Regions from separate parts of the Hydrogenophaga sp. LT287 genome, predicted to be linked through region 2. Evidence: predicted binding sites of a transcription regulator. Region 2 holds the regulator's gene; each other region holds the start of a gene.
What was found. The regulator sigma-54, encoded in region 2, starts transcription at its own class of promoters, with help from an activator protein. The targets are predictions, from matches to a motif close to TGGCANGNAANCTGCTTT.
Positions count from the first base shown of each region.

Region 1 (5,386 bases), on a different contig from region 2:
GTAAAAGAATGCGGGGAGAATACCGGAATGCCCGCCCACAGCCCCACCACCCCGCCCGCCCTTTCCCGCCCGCTCATCTTGGGCTCCACCTCGCGCTACCGGCGCGAACTGCTCGCCCGTCTGGCTATGCCGTTTGACGTGGCCAGCCCGCAGGTGGACGAAACCCCCCAGCCCGGCGAAAACCCCGCCACCCTGGCCCTGCGCCTGGCCCTGGCCAAAGCGCGCGACGTGGCCCAGCGCCACCCGCACGCGGTGGTGATTGGCAGCGACCAGGTGGCCGACCTGCACGGCGAACCCCTGGGCAAGCCCGGCACCCACGAGCGCGCCGTGGCCCAGTTGCAGCGCATGCGCGGGCAAACCGTCATTTTTCAAACCGCCCTGGCGGTGGTGTGCCTGGAAACCGGTTTTGAGCAAAGCGAAATAGCCGCTGTGCGCGTGGTGTTCAGAGACCTGAGCGACGCTGAAATTGAAAACCACCTGCGCGCCGAGCAGCCTTACGACTGCGCGGGCAGCGCCAAAAGCGAAGGCCTGGGCATTGCGCTGCTGGAGCGCATTGACAACGACGACCCCACCGCCCTGGTGGGCCTGCCGCTCATTCGCACCTGCCGCATGATCCGCGCCGCTGGCGTGCAACTGCTGTGAACGCCGGCACCGCCCAGAGCGGCACGCTCTACCTCGTGCCCACCCCGCTGGACTTTGGCGTCAGCCAAGAAACCGCCGCCGCTCCCGGCCAGTGGCTGCCGGCCGAAACCCTGGGCGCCGCCAGCCGGCTCACCCACTGGATCACCGAAAACGCCAAGAGCACCCGCGCGTTTTTAAAACGGGTGGAAGCCACCCACGGCCTGGCCGCGCCCTTGCAAGCCCAGCACATCACGGAACTGCCGCGCGCCGCCCACAAAAAAGGCGACCACGCCCCCGAAGCCCAGGGCGATGCGCAAGCCCGCGCCCTGCTGGCGCCCGCGCTGCAGGGGCACGACATGGGCCTGGTGAGCGAAGCCGGCATGCCGGCGATCGCCGACCCCGGCAGCTCCATCGTGCGCGCCGCCCACGCCATGGGCTTGCGCGTGGTGCCGCTCACCGGCCCGGTCTCGCTCATGCTGGCGCTGGCCGCCAGCGGCTTGAACGGCCAAAACTTCGCGTTTGTGGGCTATGTGCCGCAAGAAGCCACCGAGCGCAGCAAACGCCTGCGCGAGCTGGAAGCCCTGGCCCTGAAAACCGGGCAAACGCAAATTTTTATTGAAACGCCTTACCGCAACACCGCCCTGCTGCAGGCGCTGCTGCAAACCCTGCACCCGCACACCCGCCTGGCGGTGTGTTGCGCCCTCACCCTGCCCGGCCAAACCGTGCGCAGCGCGCTGGTAACCGACTGGAAGCGCGGCAAAGACGCGCTGGCCGGTTTGCCGCTGGACGCACCCGCGGTGTTTTTGCTGGGCCGCTGAGCTGCTATCACCCTACACCCCATGCGCCCGGCAATGTGCGGTAACCTTCGAATCGCTCTTAAAAAACCACTGAACGCACCATGAAAACCAAAGCCGCCGTCGCCTGGAAAGCAGGCCAGCCCCTGACCATTGAAACCGTTGACCTGCAAGGCCCCAAGTTCGGTGAAGTGCTGGTTGAAATCAAAGCCACCGGCATCTGCCACACCGACTACTACACCCTCAGCGGCGCCGACCCGGAAGGCATCTTCCCCGCCATCCTGGGCCACGAAGGCGCCGGCATTGTGGTGGACGTGGGCCCCGGCGTGACCTCGCTCAAAAAGGGCGACCACGTCATCCCGCTCTACACGCCCGAATGCCGCCAGTGCAAGTTTTGCCTGAGCCGCAAAACCAACCTCTGCCAGCTCATTCGCGGCACGCAAGGCAAAGGCCTCATGCCCGACGCCACCAGCCGCTTCAGCCTCGACGGCCAGCCCATCTTTCACTACATGGGCACCAGCACCTTCAGCAACTACACCGTGGCCGCTGAAATTTCGCTCGCCAAAATCCGTGAAGACGCGCCTTTTGACAAGGTTTGCTACATCGGCTGCGGCGTCACCACCGGCATTGGCGCCGTCATCTTCACCGCCAAGGTAGAAGCCGGCGCCAACGTGGTCGTGTTTGGCCTGGGCGGCATTGGCCTCAACGTGATCCAGGGCGCCAAAATGGTGGGCGCCGACAAGATCATTGGCGTGGACCTGAACCCCGAGCGTGAAGCCATGGCCCGCAAGTTCGGCATGACGCACTTCATCAACCCCAAAGACCACGCCAACGTGGTTGACGCCATCGTGCAGCTGACCGACGGCGGCGCCGACTACAGCTTTGAATGCATCGGCAACACCAAGGTGATGCGCGACGCGCTGGAATGCACCCACAAAGGCTGGGGCCGCAGCATCATCATTGGCGTGGCCGAAGCCGGCGCCGAGATCAGCACCCGCCCATTCCAGCTGGTCACCGGCCGCAAGTGGGAAGGCTCGGCCTTTGGCGGCGCCCGTGGCCGCACCGACGTGCCCAAGATCGTCGACTGGTACATGGACGGCAAGATCAACATCGACGACCTCATCACCCACAAGCTCAAGCTCGAAGACATCAACGAAGGCTTTGAGCTGATGAAGCGGGGCGAGTCCATTCGCAGCGTCATTGAATTTTAGGATTTGGCCCACCCCCGTCGCTTCGCTCCGCCCCTCAAGGGGCAACGCTGGCGGCCCGGCACAGCCGGTTCCGCGGCGTTCTGGGTTTAATTTTCCTTCTCACCTCGATTCAGGCTGGAACCACCAATGGACTCGTCATTTGACCGACTCGAACTTCTGAGCGAACACGGCTGCTTTGGCGGTGTGCAGCGGTTTTACAAACACGCCTCGCGTGAAACCGGCTTGCCCATGCGGTTTGGGCTGTTTTTGCCGCCCCAGGCGTTGGCCGGACACAGCGTGCCGCTGCTCACCTTTCTGGCTGGGCTTACCTGCACCGAAGAAACCTTTGCCACCAAGGCCGGCGCCCAGCGCACCGCCGCCCAGCTGGGCCTGGCCCTGCTCACGCCCGACACCAGCCCCCGCGGCGCGGGCGTAGACAGCGAAGACCACCACTGGGACTTTGGCGTGGGCGCCGGCTTTTACCTGGACGCCACCCAAGCCCCCTGGTCGGGCCACTGGCGCATGGAAAGCTACCTGCTGAAAGAGTTGCTACCGGGTGTGGTGGCTGACTTCAAGCTCAACGCCGAGCAGCAAGGCCTGTTTGGCCATTCCATGGGCGGCCACGGCGCGCTCACCCTGGCGCTGCGCCACCCCGGCGTGTTTCGCAGCGTGTCAGCCTTTGCACCCATTTGCGCCCCCGCCCAATGCCCATGGGGCCGCAAAGCCTTTACCGGGTACCTGGGGCAAGACGAATCCACCTGGGCGGCGCACGACGCCAGCCGGCTCATGGCCGGGCAAGCCAGCGCGCCCTACCCCGGCGGCATCTTGGTTGACCAAGGCCTGGCCGACAAATTTCTGGCCGAGCAACTGCACCCCGAAGCCTTTGAAGCCGCCTGCGCCCAAGCCGGCCAGCCGCTCACCCTGCGCCGCCATGCCGGCTACGACCACGGCTATTACTTCATCGCCAGCTTTATGGACGACCATTTGCGCCACCACGCGCAGCACTTGGCAGGCTGATCTAGCCCTGGGTCAAGCCGGGCGCTGCTTCGTACAGCCCATGAAAAAAGCCACTGCTTGCAGTGGCTTTTTTTTGGGTGCGGCGCTTCACGCACCGCACACGGGATCAAGCCATTCAGGCTTTGTCGGCCTTGCGAAAGCGGCGGGCTGCGCCCATGCCCAGCAAGCCCAGGCCCAGCAGGGCCAAAGAGGCTGGCTCAGGCACCTCGCCGCCACCGCAGTTTGCAGTGCCGCTCGTGCAGCCATCGATCTTGATCGACTCACCATTTAGAAACGCATTGATGTGCAGCATGCTGAAATCCCACGCATTAATGTCTGTTGTGACAATACTCCAGCTGGCACTCTCTCCAACAGTAAACCGATTGGCATTATTGGGCTGTGGAAAATCTAGCTTCCAATTAAATTGGTTGCCATCGCCCAGCCCTGTCGCGCTGTAACTGGCAGATATGGTCGTGCTGGCATTGCTGTGACTGAACGTGCCAGCAGGACCAACAAGGAACAAGTCATTGATGAAGGCTCCAGAATCTGGCGCTGTCAAAAAATCTAGGGTGAAGTTGGTGCTACCGGTAGTAGTCATGGTTGCCATGACATTCCCGGCATACCGGAAGTCCACAACGACAGCACTGGCCGCACCAGACATAGCCAAGGCCGCAGCCACCATCAGTGTTTTTACATATTTCATGACTAATCCTTAAAAGAAATTTGACACATGGGTCTGGAATTGATCGCGGCGCAACCTATTAAGCAGACTCCGTGCCAACCCATGAATCTTGTTTATTTTCAATCACTTACGGTCTCCACCACCTCCCAAAAGCCTACCTCGTGTCAAGTTTTTCGACACTTTTGATACGCTAGACCACCCAAGCGGCTCGGGGCTTGCTCCCCGTCTGGCTCCCATCGCGGCAAAGGGCTTTGAACTTGGCGCCGATAATCCATTTTTGACTACCGCTTTCCCCATGCGCCCCCGCCAATTCGACCTCATCGCCTTCGACTGGGACGGCACCCTGTTTGACTCCACGGCCATCATCACCCGCGCCATCCAGGCGGCTGTGGCCGATGTGGGCGGCACCGTGCCTTCTGACCAATCGGCCAGCTACGTCATTGGCATGGGGCTCATGCAGGCGCTGGCCCATGCGGCGCCCGATGTGCCGCAAGACAAATACCCCGAGCTGGGCGCGCGCTACCGCCACCACTACACCGCCCGCCAGCACGACATCAGCCTGTTTGACGGCGTGCTGCCCTTGCTGGCCGAGCTCAAGGGCCGGCAGCACTGGCTCACCGTGGCCACCGGCAAAAGCCGCACGGGGCTCAACGAGGTGCTGCGCACGGTCGAGCTGCAGGGCATGTTTGACGCGTCGCGCACCGCCGACGAAACCGCCGGCAAGCCCAGCCCGCTCATGCTGGAAGAGCTGATGGCCGAATTTGGTGTGGAACCCGAGCGCACCTTGATGATTGGCGACACCACCCACGACCTGCAAATGGCCCTTAATGCCGGCTGTGCCAGCGTGGGAGTGAGCTACGGTGCCCATGAGCACGATGCTTTTCATGCGCTGAAGCCGCTGCACGTGGCGCACTCGGTGAAAGAGCTGCACGCCTGGCTCAGCGCCAACGCTTGAGGTTTGGGGCTGTGGTTGAAAACTTGCCGAGCCTGCTGAGCTGCAAGAAACCGGGGCAGCAAGCTGGTTGAAGACCCTCACCCCTGCCCTCTCCCGCAGGCGGGAGAGGGGGTTAAGACCTAAGCCGATGCAGGCTGTTGCTCAGCCC
Region 1 covers NZ_JBVPZC010000002.1:221,550-226,935, forward strand. The annotation lists gene AC0GNR_RS02910 (Maf family nucleotide pyrophosphatase) at 28-642, shown strand; gene AC0GNR_RS02915 (SAM-dependent methyltransferase) at 639-1,439, shown strand; gene AC0GNR_RS02920 (S-(hydroxymethyl)glutathione dehydrogenase/class III alcohol dehydrogenase) at 1,520-2,626, shown strand; gene fghA (S-formylglutathione hydrolase) at 2,753-3,622, shown strand; gene AC0GNR_RS02930 (PEP-CTERM sorting domain-containing protein) at 3,738-4,304, opposite strand; gene AC0GNR_RS02935 (HAD family hydrolase) at 4,579-5,238, shown strand; gene galU (UTP--glucose-1-phosphate uridylyltransferase GalU) at 5,380-5,386, opposite strand, start outside.
Region 1: the regulator sigma-54 is predicted to act here: its motif matches at 4,364-4,381, upstream of AC0GNR_RS02930 (PEP-CTERM sorting domain-containing protein).

Region 2 (5,386 bases):
GGGGGTGGCGCGGCCTTGCCCACCGTGAAAGTGCGCGGGGTGCGAGGCTCCATGCGCTGGGCACGGGCGCTGGCACGGTCTTCAGAGCTTTGGCCCGCCACACCGGCGGCCGCAATGCGCTCGCCATAGGGCGGGTTGAGCAGCATCAGGCCCGGCCGTTCGGTGGGGGGCAGGCGCTGCAGCGCGTCGCCACCGCGCAGCTCAATGGCGTGGGCCACGCCCGCGCGCTCGGCGTTGCGCTGGGCAAAGTCGACCATGCGGAACGACACGTCGCTGCCAAACACGATGGGCGGGTGGCCTTCGGGCCAGGGGCGGATGTCGCGCTCGGCTTCGTCCTGGATGGCGGTCCACACGTGGGGCTGAAAGGGCACCATCTTCTCGAACGCAAAACGGCGCAGCAGGCCCGGCGCGATGTTGAGCGCGATTTGAGCGGCCTCAATCACCACGGTGCCGCTGCCACAGCAAGGGTCGTACAGCGGGGTGATGGCGTCCAGCGACTCGGCCTCGCCGCCGTTCCAGCCAGTGGCGGCGATCATGGCGGCGGCCAGGGTTTCTTTCAGCGGGGCGTCGCCCTTGTCTTCGCGCCAGCCGCGCTTGAACAGCGGCTCGCCCGAGGTGTCGATGTAAAGCGTGAGCTCTTCGGTGGTGAGGTGGGCGTAGATGCGCACGTCGGGCCAGGTGGTGTCCACGCTGGGGCGTTCGCCGCGCTTGGCGCGAAAGCGGTCGCAGATCGCGTCTTTGATCTTCAAGGCGGCGAAATTGAGCGAGGTCAGCGGACTGTGCTGCGCGGTGATCTCGACCTTGATGGTCTGCGCCGGGCTGAACCAGATTTCCCAGGCAATCTCGCCGGCCGCGTTGTACAGGTCTTGCTCGCTACGGTAACCGCCGTGCCAGAGCTGCACCAATACCCGTTGAGAGAGTCGGCTGTGCAGGTTCAGCCGCATGGCGTCGCGCCACGAGGCCTGCACGCCCACACCGCCACGCGCCTTGAAGGCCAGCGGCTCGCCGGTGATGCGCTGCACCTCTGCGGCCAGGTAATCCTCTACGCCAGCGGCGCAAGGGAGAAAAAGTTTGAGTTGGTTCATAACAAGTTACTTCGGCAATGGCTACAGAGCATCTGGTGCGTTGACCCCTTCCAGCATGCCCCACGGAACCGCCCTTCGACAAGCTCAGGACGGGCCGCTGGGGTGGCGGTGACGCGAAGCGGCGCGGGGGGTTACAAGCTCTTTCGCAGGTTCGCGGGCGCAATGCGCAGCGCCTCGCGGTACTTGGCCACGGTGCGCCGCGCGCATTCGATGCCCTGCTCTTTGAGCAGGTCGGAGAGCTGGTTGTCAGACAGCGGTTTGGCCGGTTCTTCGGCCGCAATGAACTGCTTGAGCAGCGCACGCACCGCAGTGCTCGACGCGTTGCCACCGGTTTCGGTGCCCAGCGACGAGCCAAAGAAATACTTGAGTTCGTAAGTGCCAAACGGCGTGGCCATGTATTTGGCGGTGGTCACGCGGCTGATGGTGGATTCGTGCAGGCCCAGCTCGTCGGCAATTTCGCGCAGCACCAGCGGGCGCATGGCGAGTTCGCCGTGCATAAAGAAGTTGCGCTGGCGCTCCACAATGGCGCTGCTCACACGCAAGATGGTGTCAAAGCGCTGCTGGATGTTTTTGATGAACCAGCGCGCTTCTTGCAGGCGCTGCTGCATGGCGGCGTGGCCGGCTTCGCCGCTGGCGCCACCGTCGCGCCCACCGCGGTTGCCGCGCATGGCGTTGGCGTACACGTCGTGCACGCGCAGGCGCGGCATCACCTCGGCGTTGAGCTGCACTTTGAAGCCCCGCCCAGCGCGGGTCACGAGCACATCGGGCACCACCACGTTGCGCTCCACGTCGACAAAACGGCGGCCGGGCTTGGGCTCCAGCCGCGCGATAAGGCCCAGCGCGGCGCGGGCGGTTTCGTCGTCAATGCCACACAACGCACACAAGCGCTTCACGTCGCGCTTGGCCATGAGCTCCAGCGGCTGCTTGCAAATGGCCAGGGCAGCGCGGGCCTCAGGGCTGTTGCGCATTTCCTCGATCTGCAGGCGCAGGCATTCGCCCAGGTCGCGGGCGCCCACGCCAGCCGGCTCCATGTGCTGCAGCAAATGCAGGGCCATGGTGAGGCGCTGTTCGAGGGCTTCGCGGGCCTCCAGCTGTTCCGGGTCTTCCCCGGTTTCCGGGTCGGCCGTCAGCACACCGGGGTTGGACAGGCTGAGCCAGGCGGTGGCCAGGTCGGCCAGCGTGTCTTCCAGGTAACCGTCGTCGTTGAGCGACTCGATCAGGAAATAGAGCGCGGCGCGGTCTTCGTCGCTCAGGCGCAGGCAGCGCGCCTGGTCGTGCAGGTGGTCTTGCAGGCTGACGGGCACGCGCGCCAGGTCGGCCGCAGTGGCGGTTTCGTCGTCGTCGCCCGAGCCGCTGTTGCGGGGCGGTGCGTCACCACCCCACTCGCTGTCGTCGGGCGCCATTTCCACGGTGCCGTCGCCTTCCCAGCTTTCTTCCACCGGGGTGGCACCGTCCAGGCGGCCTTCCAGCTCATCGCTTTGCGCGCTGTCGGTGGTGCTGTCGCTGGAGGACACGCGCTCAGACACCAGGCCGTCGTATTCGGGCGCGGACGCCACCGCCTCGGCCCCAGCCTGTGTGGCGTCGGTGATCTGCTCACCCGCGCTCACCGGTGCGTCGGTCTGCTCCAGGCCAAACGCTTCGCGGTCGGCGATCTCGTCGGTGCGCTCCAGAAACGGGTTTTCGTCCAGCATCTGCTCGACTTCCTGCGCCATTTCCAAGGTGGACAGTTGCAGCAAACGGATGGACTGCTGCAACTGCGGCGTGAGCGCCAGGTGCTGCGAGACGCGGAGGGACAGGCCTTGTTTCACAGGCCGCCCCCCCGCCGCGCTGCGCGCGTCCCCCCCAGGGGGGCGCACCCTGGGACCGGCAAAGCCGGATCCGCGGGTGCCCTGAATAGCGGCGCCTCACTCGCCCACCGTGGCGTGGGCGAAGTGGCCGGGTCAGCCGCCGGGCCGCCCCAAGGCAGGCCCAGCCCCCTTGGGGGGCAGCGACCCGCGCAGCGGAGGAGCGTGGGGGCTTGTTTCATCACATCCGGAAATGTTCGCCGAGGTACACCCGGCGCACATCGGCGTTTTCAACGATCTCGGCGGGCGTGCCGCTGGTGAGCACGTGCCCCTCGTTGATGATGTAGGCACGGTCGCAAATGCCCAGGGTTTCGCGCACGTTGTGGTCGGTGATCAGCACCCCGATGCCGCGCGATTTCAGGAACCCGATGATGCGCTGGATCTCGATCACGGCGATCGGGTCGATGCCGGCAAAGGGCTCGTCGAGCAAGATGAAACGCGGGTTGGTCGCCAGGGCGCGGGCAATCTCTACACGGCGCCGCTCGCCGCCCGAGAGCGCGGGCGCGGGCGAATCGCGCAGGTGGTCCACGTGCAGGTCTTTGAGCAAGGCATCCAGCCGCTCTTCAATGGCGGCGGGCTTGAGCGGTTTTCCCGCGTCGTCCAGCTGCAGTTCCAGCACGGCGCGCACGTTGTCGGCCACCGAGAGCTTGCGAAAGATGGACGCTTCTTGCGGCAGGTAGCCCAGGCCCAGGCGGGCGCGCCGGTGAATGGGCTGGCGCTCGATGGACTGGCCATCCAGCAGAATCTGGCCCGCGTCGGAGCGCAGCAGGCCCACGATCATGTAAAACGAGGTGGTTTTGCCGGCTCCGTTGGGGCCGAGCAAACCCACCACCTCCCCCTTGTCGACGGCCAGCGACACGTCCTTGACCACGAGGCGGCTGCCGTAAGCCTTCTTCAGCCCGCGCACTTCCAGGCGGCTGGTGGAGAGGAGGGAGTCGGGTTGGGCCGCCATTGCCGTGGCGGGCGCCGTCACCGCGTGCCCTCGCCAACCTGCCCGCTGGGACGCAGCGGCACGGGCGAGGCTGCGGGGGCCGTCGGCGCGTCTTCCTTGGGCACGGGCGTGAGCATGGCCCTCACGCGCCCCGACGGATTGCCTGGCGTGCGGTTGGCGACCCCACCGTCCACCGAAAACATGTCGTTGCTGCTGTTGTAGGTGATCACGCTGCCGGATGTTTCGTCGTTGACCTGCGCACCTTTGTAACGCCGCAGCACGGCGCTGCCGACAAAGCGCACCGTCTCGGACTTGCTGTCGTATTCAATGCGCAGGGCCTCGCCCTCGATGAACTCGTTGGCCACGTCGCGTTTCTGGCGGAAAAAAGCCGGGCTGCCGGTCACGGTTCCAAACTGGTTGCCCTGGGCATCCTGACGCACCTCCACACGCCCCCCCCGGATGATGATGGTGCCTTTGGTGATCACCACATTGCCGGTGAACACGCTGGTCTGGTTGGCGTCGTCGTAACGCAGCGCGTCGGCCTCGGCGTTCATGGGCTTGTTGCGGTCGGCCCGTTCGGCATGGGCGGCACCCACACACAACAGACCGATCACCAGCGCAGCGGCCAGCGGTCGAGAGGAGCGAAACAGGTGGAAGGTGGGCATGGCAATGTAGGGCACGAAACTTGCATTCATTGTAGCGGCGCGAGCCGGCGTTTGCGGCTGGCGGACGAGAGACTTTGCCGGCCCGAGCCTGCACGGCATCGCACGGCGGGGCAGACCCGTCGCCCACCCGAAAACGCACAAAGCCCGCGGGCAGCGGGCTTTGTGTGCGGCAAGTGTCCGGCCAGGCTCAGGCTTTTCGCAAGTCGGCGATCAGCGCGTTGGCCACCACCAGCGTTCGCGGACCTTGGCCCGTGACGTAATAGCGGCCCCCCACACCCAGTGATGGGGTGCCTTCCACCTGGTAGGCGTCCTGCAACTGGGTGGCGCGCTTCGCCTTGCCCGCCACTGCAAACGAATTGAAGAAACCGGTGAATTTCTCGCGATCCACCCCTTGCGCGGTCACCCAGGCGGTGATGGCTTCCGCCGTGTTCAGGCGCTGCTTGTCCACATGGATGGCGCGGAACACTTTTTCATGCAGCGCATCAACCTGGCCCATGGCCTCCAGCGCGTAGTACAGGCGCTGCAGGGGCACAAAGGCGTCGTTGAAAGCCACCGGCGTGCGGCGCACCACCACATGGGCGGGGGTCTTCTTCATCCAGTCGTTGAGCAAGGGCTCAAAGTTGTAGCAATGGATGCAGGTGTAGGCAAAAAACTCGACCACCTCAATCTTGTCTGCCGGGCTGTCGACCGGGGCCGGGCGCCCCAGGCGGACAAAATCAGCGCCTTCTTTCAGACTCGTGAGCTGGGCGTGCGCGGGGACAAGGGTCAGGGCTGCCGTGGCACCCAGGGCGGTGGTGGCGCCGGCCGCCAGCAGGGAACGGGAAAATTCGCGACGTTGCATGGATTCAAACTCCTGGTTGG
Region 2 covers NZ_JBVPZC010000008.1:7,090-12,475, forward strand. The annotation lists gene AC0GNR_RS08480 (THUMP domain-containing class I SAM-dependent RNA methyltransferase) at 1-1,085, opposite strand, end outside; gene rpoN (RNA polymerase factor sigma-54) at 1,217-2,893, opposite strand; gene lptB (LPS export ABC transporter ATP-binding protein) at 3,111-3,881, opposite strand; gene lptA (lipopolysaccharide transport periplasmic protein LptA) at 3,899-4,525, opposite strand; gene AC0GNR_RS08500 (thiol:disulfide interchange protein DsbA/DsbL) at 4,713-5,366, opposite strand.

Region 3 (5,386 bases), on a different contig from region 2:
AAGGCTGCGCACCGGTCTTTGGGCCGGCGGTGGGGCGTTTTTTCAGCGCACCAGCCCCCAAGCCTGCAAGCGGCTGGCGGCAAACTGGGCGGCCTGGCCTTGCCGTGTGAGGCGCAGGTAGTGGGCGTAATGTTGAGCAGCTTGCTGGCGGTTGCCCATGCCTTCGAGCGAAACGCCTTTTAGAAAGGTGATGCCAGGATCGCCAGGCAGTTGCCGGTCGTAGCGGTCCAGGCCCTCAAAGGCGGCGGCTGGGTCGCGCAGGCTGAGCGCGAGCACGCCCGAGAGTTTGTGGGCTTGCGCCTCTTGGGGGTAGATGGCTTGTGCCGTTTGGGCAAACTGGCGGGCCTGGGTGCTTTTGCCTTGGGCTTGCAGGCACTGTGCCATGCGGAAATGGGCGGCGTAATCGCGCGGGCTCAGTTTCAGCGCCGACTCAAAGTGGCGCTGCGCCTGCGCAAGCGCTTTGGCCGCCATGGCCGACTCGCCCTGTTTGCACGCGGTGATGGCCGGTTTGATGCGGCGCAGGCTGGCGGTGCTGTCCATGAAGCGTTCGCGCTGCAGCGGTGCCTTGGCGCTGCTGGCGTAGCGGGTGGCGGCCAGTTGTGCGGCGGTGTTGCGGCGCTCGGTGTTCATGGGGTGTGACGAAAACAGGGTGGACACCAGGCTGGGCGCAGCTTTTTCCTCGTCCACCAGCAGTTGGTGCAAGGCGGTCATACCTTGCGCCGGGTAGCCCGCGCGCACCAGGTATTCCTGGCCCAGTGCGTCGGCCTCGCGTTCGTGGTCCCGCGAATAGCTTGAGAGCAGGGCGCTGGCGCCAATCTGGCTGCCCAACCCCACCAACTGGCCCCACTGAGCGTCTTGCACGGCCACGTTGAGTCCCACCACGGCCGCCTGCGCCACCAGCGCCTGGCCTTGGCGCTGCGCCGCGTGCCGGGCGTTCACATGGCCCATTTCGTGGCCGAGCAGGGCGGCCAGCTCGGCTTCGTTGTTGAGCTCGGTCAGGATGCCGCGCGTCACGCCCATGGCTCCGCCGGGGAAGGTGTACGCGTTGACGTAGTTGGCATTGAGCACGCGGTACGAGTACGGCATGTCGGGTCGGTGGGTCATGCGGTGCATGCGCTGGCCCAGGCTGCTCACGTATTGGTTGACCGCTGTGTCCTGAATGGCGCCGAGGTCTTGCGAAAACTGGTGCGGCGCAACCTGGGCGTCCACCTGGCGCTCCTGTGCCTCGCTCATGCCCACCACAATGGTCTCACCCGTGACGGGGGACTGTGCGCAGCCCTGCAGGCTGACCAGCGACGCGCCCACCGAACTGGCTCCGAGGAGCCACATGGCCTGGCGGCGGGTGATTCGGTTGTGGCGGAGGGTGGTGGCCAGTTGCTGCGAGATACCGGGGTGTGTGGGCATGATCAAACTTTTAGTAGCCTGAGATTGTGACCACGGTAGGGAAGGCGCGCCATCCCGCAAATGGGGGAGCTATGTGGTTTTGGCGAGAAACTGCACAACCGCTTGCGTGAGCGCAACGGGCTGGTCGCGGTGCGGGCTGTGGCCGCAGTTTGGAAAGGCTTGCGTCAGTGCGTGGGGGCAGGCGCGCGCAATCTCGTGCAGTTGCTCGAGCGTGCCATATTCGTCTTCTTCGCCTTGTAACGCCAGCAGCGGTGCCTGAATGTTTTCGCAGTCGGACCGTATGTCAAAGCGTTGAAACGCCTCGCTGAGCCAGACATCGTTCCACTGCCAGAACGCGTTGTCCACATCGGCGTGGTAGCGCCCCAGCCGCGCACGCAACCCGCGTTCGGTGCCGTCGCTCTCATACAGCTGGCGCGCCTGGGCAATGGCGCGTATTGCCACATCTTCCACCACCACATGCGGCGCAATGGCCACACAAGCGCTCACCGGGTGGCGGCTGGCGTGCAACAGCGCAATGCTGGCGCCGTCTGAGTGCCCCACCAACACCGGGCGCTGCACACCCAGCTGCTTCAGCAGCTCGGGCAGCACCACCCAGGCTTCCTGGTGCATGTAGTCGGGTTCGTGGCGCCCGACATGCCAAGCGCCTTGCCAGCGCGAGGGGCCGCGCACGTCAGCCACCGGGTCGGACTGGCCGTAGCCGCGGCGCGAATACACCCAGCCCGCGCGGCCGGTGGCCTGGCACAGCTCGGTGGGCCAATGCCGACCGCGCTGGTGCCACATGGCCACGCTGCCCAGACCTTCGTGCAAGAACACCAACGGCGCGCGGTCGTTCGGGCCGTCGATGTGGGTGATTTCTAGTCGAACGCCCTCGATGGTGATGCTGTTCATATGTGTGTTTGGTGCTGGCGACCAAGGCCGTACCGCGGGGCATCCGGCTGCCGGGTAGTGGCCTTCGTGGCCGGTTGAAAGCCTGTATTCTTGCAGCCATGAGCCTGTTGTTTGATTCCTTTTGGCGTGCCGTGGCCTACTGCATGCACCCCCGCGTGATCGCGCTGTCGTTTCTGCCGCTGATCCTGATGGTGGCCTTGTCGTTTGGGCTGGGTTATTTTTTCTGGGAAGGCGCGGTGGCCTCGGTGGCTGCCTGGCTGGAGGCTTATGAGCTGGTGCAGGCGTTTCTGAGCTGGCTGGAGCGGCTGGGCATGGGTTCGCTGCGCACGGTGTTTGCGCCGTTGTTGGTGCTGGTGCTGGCTACGCCGGTGATTGTGTTGCTGTGCCTGCTGCTGGTGGCCATGTTCATGACGCCCGCCATGGTGGAGCTGGTGGGACAGCGGCGCTACCCCGCGCTGGAGCGCAAGCGCGGCGGCTCGCTGCTGGTCAGTGTGCTGTGGTCGCTGGGCTCCACGCTGCTGGCGGTGGTGGTGCTGGTGGTGTCCATGCCCCTGTGGCTGGTGCCGCCCCTGGTGCTGATCCTGCCGCCCCTCATATGGGGCTGGCTCACCTACCGGGTGTTTGCGTTTGACGCGTTGGCCGTGCACGCCAGCAGCGAAGAGCGCAAGCAGATCCTGCGCGAAAACCGCAGCACTCTGCTGCTCATGGGCGTGCTCAGTGGTTATCTGGGTGCAGCGCCCAGCCTGTTGTGGGCTTCGGGCGCCATGTTCATCGCGCTGGCACCGCTGCTGGTGCCGGTGGCGATCTGGATCTACACCCTGGTGTTTGCTTTTGCCTCGCTCTGGTTTGCGCATTTTTCGCTGACCGCCTTGCAGCGCCTGCGAGCCGCGTCAGGCGTGGAGGTGCTGGACGCAGAGCCCCGCGAAGATCCGCCGCCGCAAGCCGCGCCATTTCAAGACGCCCAGCCGCTGACCGACAGCACCCCCCATTTGCCACCGCCCGACCGATCAGGTGCCCCTTGACCATTGCCCACAACCCCTTCACCCAACCCGCCTTTGGTCTGATCATCATTGGCGACGAAATCCTGTCCGGTAAGCGTGCCGACAAGCACCTGCCCAAAGTCATTGAACTGCTGGCCGCGCGCGGCCTTTCGCTGGCCTGGGCGCGTTGCGTGGGCGACGACCGCCAGCGCATCACCTCGGCCTTGGAAGACGCTTTTGCCAGCGCCGACGTGGTATTTTCCTGCGGCGGCATTGGTGCCACCCCAGACGATCACACCCGCCAGTGCGCGGCAGCAGCGCTCGGGGTTGAACTGGCTTTGCACCCGCAGGCCAAGGACCTGATCGAGCAGCGCATGCGCGACATCGCCACCGAACAGGGGCAAACCTTTGATCCGACCCGCCCCGACAACGTGCACCGCTACAACATGGGCGTGTTTCCCTTGGGTGCCCGCATCATCGAAAACCCATACAACAAGATTCCTGGGTTCAGTTGCGACGGCCCGGGTGGGGGCACGGTGCACTTTGTGCCCGGCTTCCCCGTCATGGCCTGGCCCATGATCGAAGCCGTGCTTGACGGCCAATACGCCCACTGCCAGCGCCAGGGTGCCTGGCTCGAACGCTCCGTGGTGGTGATGGGTGCCATGGAAGCGGCGCTGACCCCGCTGATGGAGCGCATTGAGGCGGTGCACGCGGTGAAGGTGTTCAGCTTGCCCAGCGTGGACCACCCCACCTACGGGCGCCATATCGAGCTGGGCGTCAAGGGCGCTCCCGAAGCGGTGGGTATGGCTTTTGTCGATTTGCTGGCGGGGCTGCATGACCGTGGTGCGCAGCTGGGCCCCGAATTGGTGCGATCGTAAAATGCGCGTTTATGGTGCATCTTTGACGATCTGCACCATTTAAGTGCATTGCGGGTTGATTCGGCGCACTGCGTGCCCCTTTTGAGCTGCAAAGCCGTACCTTCGCGGGCTTTTTGCGTCGACTGCACCACGGGCTGCGCGATAATTTCAACCTCGAAGATGGTCGGCTTGGCGGCTTCGGCGCCATGCTCAAGGCCTTGGCACATAAACTGCTTATCCACACCGTCCCCTTAATTTCCACTTACCCAGTTACAGGAGTATTTGATGGCCAAGACCGTCGCAGACGTGATGCAAATGGTGAAAGACAACGACGTCAAGTTTGTTGACTTCCGTTTCACCGACACCCGTGGCAAACAGCAGCACACCACGGTGCCTGTTTCGCATTTTGACGAAGAGAAGTTCAACTCCGGTCACGCTTTTGACGGCTCCTCGATCGCTGGCTGGAAGGGTATTGAAGCCTCGGACATGCAGCTGGTGCCGGACCCCAGCACCGCCAACATCGATCCGTTCTTCGAAGAAACCACGCTGATCCTGACCTGCGACGTGATTGAGCCTGCCGATGGCAAGGCCTACGAGCGCGATCCGCGCTCTATCGCCAAGCGCGCCGAGGCTTACCTCAAGTCTTCCGGCCTGGGCGACACGGCATTCTTTGGACCAGAGCCAGAATTCTTCATTTTTGACGGCGTCCGCTGGAGCACCGAACCTGGCCACACCTTCTACGAAATTGAAGAGTACGAAGCCCCTTGGAACACCGGCTCCAAGCTCGAAGGCGGCAACCGCGGCCACCGCCCCACCGTCAAGGGCGGCTATTTCCCCGTGCCCCCCGTCGACAGCACGCAAGACATGCGCGCCGAGATGTCCCTGATCCTCGAGTCGTTGGGCATTCCAGTTGAAGTGTTCCACCACGAAGTGGCGGGCGCTGGCCAAAACGAAATTGGTACCCGTTTCAGCACGCTGGTTGAGCGCGCCGACTGGACCATTCTGCAAAAGTACGTCATTCACAACGTGGCCAATGCCTACGGCAAGACCGCTACTTTCATGCCCAAGCCTTACGCTGGCGACAACGGTAGCGGCATGCATGTGCACCAGTCGGTGTGGAAAGACGGCAAAAACCTGTTTGCTGGCGACGGCTATGCCGGTTTGTCTGACTTTGCCCTGTACTACATCGGCGGCATCATCAAGCACGCCCGTGCCCTGAATGCCATCACCAACCCAGGTACCAACAGCTACCGCCGC
Region 3 covers NZ_JBVPZC010000003.1:152,549-157,934, reverse strand. The annotation lists gene AC0GNR_RS04285 (M48 family metalloprotease) at 43-1,404, opposite strand; gene AC0GNR_RS04280 (alpha/beta fold hydrolase) at 1,474-2,292, opposite strand; gene AC0GNR_RS04275 (EI24 domain-containing protein) at 2,391-3,314, shown strand; gene AC0GNR_RS04270 (competence/damage-inducible protein A) at 3,311-4,150, shown strand; gene glnA (type I glutamate--ammonia ligase) at 4,415-5,386, shown strand, end outside.
Region 3: the regulator sigma-54 is predicted to act here: its motif matches at 4,349-4,366, upstream of glnA (type I glutamate--ammonia ligase).